DNA from 2 places in the Lysinibacillus sp. NPDC056220 genome. Region 2 is predicted to be linked to the other one. Evidence: riboswitches for the same ligand, from Rfam matches in the RefSeq annotation. Region 2 holds a riboswitch; the other holds the start of a gene.
The links. A riboswitch is a leader RNA that binds a small molecule or an ion and turns the genes downstream of it on or off. The one in region 2 is predicted to bind FMN.

Region 1: another riboswitch for FMN. It lies ahead of ACOZBY_RS01355 (ECF transporter S component); the one in region 2 lies ahead of ribE (riboflavin synthase).

What each region holds. Positions count from the first base shown of each region.
Region 1 is NZ_JBMOXD010000001.1:273,022-277,025, reverse strand. Features, by position in the region: gene sigX (RNA polymerase sigma factor SigX) at 1-6, shown strand, start outside; gene ACOZBY_RS01360 (hypothetical protein) at 3-1,286, shown strand; FMN riboswitch at 1,440-1,627, shown strand; gene ACOZBY_RS01355 (ECF transporter S component) at 1,847-2,434, shown strand; gene ACOZBY_RS01350 (sodium-dependent transporter) at 2,616-3,962, shown strand.
Region 2 is NZ_JBMOXD010000003.1:893,052-897,055, forward strand. Features, by position in the region: gene ACOZBY_RS14620 (spore germination protein) at 1-718, opposite strand, end outside; gene ribE (6,7-dimethyl-8-ribityllumazine synthase) at 869-1,336, opposite strand; gene ribB (3,4-dihydroxy-2-butanone-4-phosphate synthase) at 1,354-1,980, opposite strand; gene ribE (riboflavin synthase) at 1,998-2,636, opposite strand; FMN riboswitch at 2,817-2,942, opposite strand; FMN riboswitch at 3,060-3,185, opposite strand; partial or broken gene ACOZBY_RS14640 (transposase) at 3,414-3,904, opposite strand.

The DNA of each region.
Region 1 (4,004 bases), on a different contig from region 2:
CAATGACACATAAGCCATTTGATGATGAGCAGCTTGAACATGTACTGAACAATGCCCCTAAGCTTTCTGACCACCGTTCGAAAGAAGATATATTAAATCGGTTAATGGCAGATGCTCGCTTGCAAGATAATATCCACCTTCAAGAAGCTATGCAAGAACCTATAGAAGATGAACCATCTCAACAGGAAGATCCTATCATTAAAAAGCCTGCGACAAAATCGAAGGTACGTAATATGCAGATTTTTATGAGTGTAGCCGCAGTCTTTGTGCTAACAATACTCGTTGGCACAGTATGGAAGAATAATCAAGGTGAACAAAAAGATCAAGCGAGTATGCCTGAAACAGCTCAGTATTCTACGATGCAAGAGGATTCAGCGGCAAAGGAAGCGGCAACGCAGGATGAAATGCTGGATTCCAAAAGTATTGTCGCGGAGCATGAGCGCATTTTATCTTTACGTACCTCTGTCTACGAGGAGGATGTAAAGGATGCTGTCGTTTTCCGTATTGGTTTGGCAGGACGCGATGCGGAAAGTGTTCCTATGACGTATGTTATCCCAAATGAACGTGTTGCTACTGATTTTGGAGGAGAGAAGCCTTCTACCTTACGGATGTATGAAAAGTATGCTCCGCAAATTGACGAGGAGGCTAAAGGGTTTACAGAGTATCATCCTTATAAAGGTGAGCTGAAGGAGAAGGATGATAAGCTCATCCATGTCTTGCCAAAGGAAAATGACTATGATGTTGCCTCTGCTACAGTTAATGAATACAAAGGCACAATGGAAGATACCTTCTCGGACTCTGAATATTCCGAAGTAGAAATACAAAATGAAGATGGAACACCCTATGAGTTTTCTCAAGAAGGTGAGCCAAATCAAGCGATGTCTTTAACTAATGCCAAGCGTTATAATTATTACTTGTACCAAGATACTAATGGTGCAGAATATTTATCACCAGATTTCCGTCAAACTTTTGAGACAGTTACAGAAGCACTTACACAGATGAAAAATAAAAATGATGATGTCTATACATCCGTTGTGCCTGAAAATGTGACATACACAGTCAAAGAACAAGAGGAAGGTGTAGTTGTTACCTTTGATATTCCGCTTGATTTAACATCTATGGAGCCAATACGAGCAACTCAATTAATTGAGGCCATGATGTTGACTGCTGCTAGCTTTAATCAGCAGCTACTTTTAGATAATGTTGTGCAAGAAAGCTGGGAAGGGTTTGATTTGAAGGGTTATTTACCAAAGCCAGTGGGACCAAATAAACAATTTTTACCATAGTCGAAGGAAGAATAAAAAAGAGAGGCATTCCCATATAGCGGGAATGCCTTTACTGTTTATAAAACATAGCAATTTAATCGGATTTTTTTGAGCAGAACTATTTACTTTTACTTCATAATTCATTATAGTAAAGCTGTAGTATAAAATAATATGATTCATCTTCGGGGCAGGGTGAAAATCCCGACCGGCGGTAATAGAGTGGTAAATCGCTAGTGAATTTATTCATTAGCTCGATTGATTTATTTTTAACTCTTCAGCCCGCGACCTGTGCGAATTTTCGCATGGCTGACTTGGTGGAATTCCAAGGCCGACAGTTAAAGTCTGGATGGGAGAAGATGAAGGTACGATCGTCATTCATTGTCATGAAATAAACTATGACCGAGCGCTTTTTTGTATGGTTTATTTAACGGTGCTCAAAAATTAGTTGATGAGGACGTTTATTCGTTATGCCTTTCTCCCTTATGCTTTATTAAACGCATAAGGGTTTTTTCATGAAACAATTGAAAGATCGTCACCTTTCTTCTTGCGAGATTGAATCAGCAAAGAGGAGAGAGCTTTCTATGAAGAAAAATGTCAAACTTCAATCGTTTATTACGATTGGCATGCTGAGCAGTATTTCGTTTTTATTAATGCTTTTTAATTTCCCAATTCCACCATTCCCAGCATTTTTAGAAGTGGATTTCAGTGATATGCCTGCCTTACTTGCAGCAATCACGATGGGACCTGTAGCTGGTATTTTAGTAGAGTTGTTTAAAAATGTGTTGGATTGGATTTTCTCAGGCACTCCAACAGGCGTTCCCGTAGGGCACATGGCTAATTTTGTAACAGGTATTTTATTTATATTGCCAGTAAGCTTTATTTTTAATCGCTTTAAAACAATTGCTGGTCTTGTTGGAGGTTTAGCAACGGGAACAGTTGTGATGGCAGTAGGAATGAGTATTTTAAACTATGCTGTATTTTTACCAATGTACACTTACTTTTTAGGAATGGAGCCTGTTGTAGGTGATTCACTATATAAAATGATTGTCGCTGGTATTTTACCATTTAATATTGTCAAAGGAATTTTATTAACGGGTATTATGGCGTTATTATTTACAACAATGCGTAAATGGATTGACCGCCAGCGTTCTATGTATATAACAAAATAAATTGTACTAAACCTCGAGTGAAGAACTCGAGGTTTTTTTGAGATGAAATGGTGGAAGGAAAATAGAAAAAGGTAATAGGTTGTCGAGATATCACTAGTTCTTTTTTAGTAATACCTAGTCGAGAACTCTATTTTCATGTAGAATTAGAGATGAGTTTAGAATGTTAGAGGAGTTTGAAGAGATGAGTGGAAAAAAAGGACAGTGGTCTAGTAAGTTAGGATTTATTTTAGCATCAGCGGGTGCTGCAATTGGACTAGGAGCGATTTGGAAGCTCCCGTATGTAACTGGGCAAAGTGGTGGAGGCGCGTTTTTCTTAATATTTGTGCTATTTACATTATTAATTGGGCTCCCGATGCTATTATCTGAATATATATTAGGGCGAGGTACGCAGTCTGAGGCAATCACTGCCTATAAAAAAATTGCTCCTACAAAGCAGGGGTGGGCATGGATTGGCCGAATGGGTGTTCTCGGATGTTTTTTATTACTAACATTTTATAGCGTTGTCGGGGGCTGGATTTTTATTTATAGTGGGCTAGGATTAACAGGTGCTGTCATTGACCCAGCTATTGATCCTGCAGAGCTATTTGGAAAAATAATTGGTACACCTTGGATTACGCTTGTAGGTTTAGCTTTGTTTACATTAGCAAATGTACTTGTTATTTCATTAGGAGTCCAAAATGGTATTGAAAAGGCAAATAAATGGATGATGCCATTGCTCTTTATTATGTTCATTGTCCTTGTGATACGTGCTGTCACATTAGATGGCGCCATGGAAGGGATAAAATTCTTTTTATGGCCTGATTTCTCGAATATTACAGGGAAATCTATATTAGAAGCTTTGGGGCAATCATTTTTTGGATTAGCAGTAGGATTTTCTTGTCTTGTTACATACAGTTCCTACCTCAAAAAAGATGTAAGTCTTCCGAATTCGGCAGGCTCCGTAGTTATGCTGACGGTACTGGTTTCATTTTTAGCCGGACTAGCCATTTTCCCGGTTGTTTTTGCTTTTGATTTAGAGCCGGCAGCTGGGCCGGGCTTATTATTTATGGTGCTACCAACAGCATTTAGCCAGATGCCGTTTGGGGAAGTATTTTTAGCGATGTTTTTATTATTGTTCTTATTTGCCACATTAACGTCTTCGTTTAGTTTATACGAGATTATTGTAGCGGCATTGATGGAAAATAGTCAAAAAACACGTCTTGTATGGACTTCATGTCTTGGTGTAGTCGTATTTCTCGCAGCCATTCCAGCATCCCTTTCCTCTAGCTTGTTAGCTGATGTATCGGTTTTTGGAAAGAACATATTTGATGCAACTGACTTTTTAGTATCAAACTTAATGCTACCATTGGGGAACTTGTTTATTGCTATTTTTATTGCCTATGTAGTGGATAAGGAATTTGTAAGAAGAGAACTGTTAATGGGAAGTCATATGGGACAGGGATATTATTCAGCCTACAGGTTGTTAATGTTGATTATAGTACCTGTTGTCATTCTGGTAGTGTTCGTTAATATGCTTTTACAATATTAAAAAATAAAATATAAATTAGGTGTATCCATTTAGTTAATGGGT
Region 2 (4,004 bases):
TTAGTATTCGTCCTCTCATTAATGCCTGAAGAGCAAAATCTGGTCTTCCCGTATAATCATGTCTAGGGAGAACTTTAGCCGTTTGTTCAATTGCCTCCATCAGCAAATCGCCATTAACGACAATATCTGTATCAATTTTTTGTAATTGTAAACGGATTTGTTCTAGCATATTCAAATTCACAATGTCTTCCATATATAACACAGCTACCGTTGTTTTAGAGCGTTGACCAATCTCTAATGTTTCTACACTAAATGAATTTGTAGGTAAACGTTTTCGTAGTAAAGCTATATTAATAAATACATCTTCAATAAAATCATCTCTTGGCCCTTTCACAACTAATTCAAGCGTTGTTTCCCCAGGCTCACGATTAGGTCTATTTGAAATATCACTGGAATAAATCAAGTGATCTTCCTCAAAATATAATAAGACGTGGCCTTTATAGACTCTTGTAATAATATCCTCTTTCTTCATGACCTTTTGTAAATAAGGAACATGAAGATGCTGTTCAATTAGTTCTTCTAACGTTTCATCAGAACCACTATTAAATAAGGATTGGACACGTTCGACTACAACGGTTTGAAGAAGTTCTTCGTCTATCATGGCGTCACAGGTTATCATATGGACGGTATGTTGCTGAAATTTATACTGTTGGAATATCACATCAGCAGAGCGTTGAAATAGTGATTTCAACATTTTCAAATTCATCATTTGTTCCATTGAAATACTTCTCATCTCCTACTGAGCCTGCTCAAATTTAGTACATTTATGAAAACTTGGACGTTTAATAAATATACTTAGGCATATTTTTCCCATGGATATAAAAATTATTCAAGCAACCAGTACGGTGATAACCTATTCAGTATGTTCTTAGCCAATCATTTTTTGTAGATTCGCCATCTCAATTGCCGATATTGCCGAATCATACCCTTTATTACCTGATTTTGTCCCCGCACGTTCAATCGCCTGTTCAATATTTTCTGTTGTAACAATACCGAAAATAACTGGCACATTGGTCGTTAACGATACATTTGCTATACCTTTTGCCGACTCATTACATACATAATCATAATGTGTTGTAGAACCGCGAATAACCGTTCCTAAACCAATAATCGCATCATATTTTTTTGTCTCTGCTAATTGTTTCGCAATAAAAGGCACCTCAAAAGCTCCAGGCACCCATGCAACATCAATAGATGCTTCATCAACACCATGTCGCTTTAACCCATCCATTGCTCCATCTAATAATTTGCTTGTAATAAACTCATTGAATCGACCTACAACTACTGCAATTTTTAAATCCGTTCCTATTAATTGTGCTTCAAATGTTTGACCCATTTTTTATAACTCCTTTGTTAGTAGTTTGTTGTTAATGTTTGGCTACGATAAGCGGCTAACGCCTCAATGGAAATCATTTTTAAACCATGATGTGCTGCATACTTTGTCAGTTCTTCAAAGCGCATCATGTGACCATCGTCTCCCATGATTTCACAAATCACCCCAGCAGGAATACTATGACAAAGCTTAGCTAAATCAATGGTCGCCTCCGTATGGCCTCTTCGCTCTAAGACACCGTTATCCTTTGCGATTAATGGAAAAATATGTCCTGGCCGACGAAAATCAGTGTTTTTTGCTTGAGACTTGATCATCTTTTGTATAGTGAAAGCCCGCTCAAAGGCACTAATCCCTGTTGTTGTTTCCACATGGTCGATACTTACGGTAAATGCTGTTTGATGGTTATCCGTATTAAGCTGAACCATTGGGTGCAGTTCTAGCTTATGTGCTAGCTCCTGCGAAATCGGCGTACAAATTAAACCTCTCCCATAAGTCGCCATAAAGTTAATCGTTTCAGGAGTGATATATTCAGCAAGTGCAAGAAGATCCCCCTCATTTTCCCGATCTTCATCATCCACCACGACAATCACTTTCCCTTGTTTTAAATCCTCTATGGCATCTTCAATTGCATGTAGCACTCTTGTCATCTCCTTATTATGTGATCTTAAAAACCATGCCGTGCCAAATAATCTCTTGTTATCATAGACTTGCCTTGCCCGTTCTTCAATTGGTTTACAATATACTTACCTACTAAATCTGTTTCAATATTGACGAATGCGCCAATTTTTTTCATGCCTAAAATTGTTTCCTTGTAAGTATGAGGAATCAGTGAAATAGTGACATAATTCGATTCAACATGAAAGATTGTTAAGCTTGTGCCATCAATCGTTATGGAGCCCTTTGGAATACAGAAACTTGTTAGTTCCTCAGACAATTCGATATCAATATAGACCGCGTTGGCGACTGGACGCTTTCGTAAAATTTTCCCAACTGCATCAACATGGCCAGCAACAAAATGACCACCAAATCGCCCGTTCGCAGGCATCGCACGCTCCAAATTAACCGGATCGCCTACTGCAAGCTGATGTAAATTTGTAGCTTTGACGGTTTCAGGCATGACATCCATCGTCAGCTCTTGATCCGTAAAATGGGTCACCGTTAAACAAACTCCATTGACGGCTATACTATCCCCTAGCCTTACATCTTCTGTAACTTTTAAAGAGTGAACAGTGATTTTCATACTGTTCTTATAGCTTTTCAAGGCTTTAATAGTGCCAATATCCTCTACAATACCTGTAAACATTTCTTCACCTGCTTTCACTCATTTACGTAGCTTTTATCCATTACTCTCGCTTTTCTATCCGTCTCCCTTCTGAAGCTTCTATAAAAAGAAAAACCCCTTTGACAAAGGGGTTTTGGGAGTATAAGACATCAATAAATAAGCCTACTTGGATATACATTTTTTCCATAGACTAGTATCTTATTTGTTCTTCTCCCATCCAGACTATCACTGTCGGTTTTGGATTTGCACCAAATCAGCTTGCGCTCACGGACTTTGAATAACTTCATCACCGCCGATTGGGAATTTCACCCTACCCCGAAGAACATCTTCTATTCAATTGATTGGCTAAATAAAAAACTTCCCTACAAGTTTGCGGGAAGTAGTGTAATAAATGCATAATCAAATAGACCTTTTAAATTACATTGAATTTAAAAAGCTCGCACTTATACCCTTCTCCCATCCAGACTGTTACTGTCGGTTTTGGATTTGCACCAAATCAGCTTGCGCTCACGGACTTTGAATGACTTCATCACCGCCGATTGGGAATTTCACCCTACCCCGAAGGATCATTTTATTTAGCTAGTTCTTACGATAACACTATTTAATTATATTATCTATACTTCTGTCTGTATTTTTTAAAAAAGGTGCCACCCCTTACTATAGAGGTGGCTCAGACTGTAGACAAAAGTCATCGAGAAGTTTATTCTCGATGGCTTTTGTCATGTTTCTTTCTCTTTCATTTCTATATCTGGTAAATCATTGCTGTATCCAACATACTCTTCGAGCATAGAGGCTCTCTTAAGCTGTCTGCCACGTCCAAGTAGCTAGTTTCTTTAAATTCATGGCAGCAAAAGTAAGCATCGCCTGCATGGACCATTTTTTTAGACCTCTTAAGGTTGTCCATCGCATACCATGCTTTTCTTTTGCATCCGCAAAGACATGCTCAATCGTTTCTTTGCGCTTGGCATAAATTTGTTTGATGTCATAGGAATGGCGTAAATGTTCAGCTTCCTCCACATACGACTCCCAAATATGACGTTGAATGAGTTTTGATGATGCTTACTTTCTGTACATTGGGAAAGGCTTGGACACCTCGCACAAATCAAAGGATTCGATTTATATTGGCGATATCCTTCCTTCGTCGTTGTCGCATACTTCAATATCTGCCCTTGTTTCAAAGATAACAATAATAATGCCCGTCATATATACTCATGCTTTCGGAAGAATCCATCTTTCATTTTAGGACGTGTATATGGAAGAACAGGCAACATTTGATTCTCTAACAAATAAATATATAGTCTACATGGAGAATTTACTTTTCAATACCCTATGTAGATGGAGTACTTTATGTAGAAGTTGATGGGAACGAAGGGCGGCGACTCCTGCGGG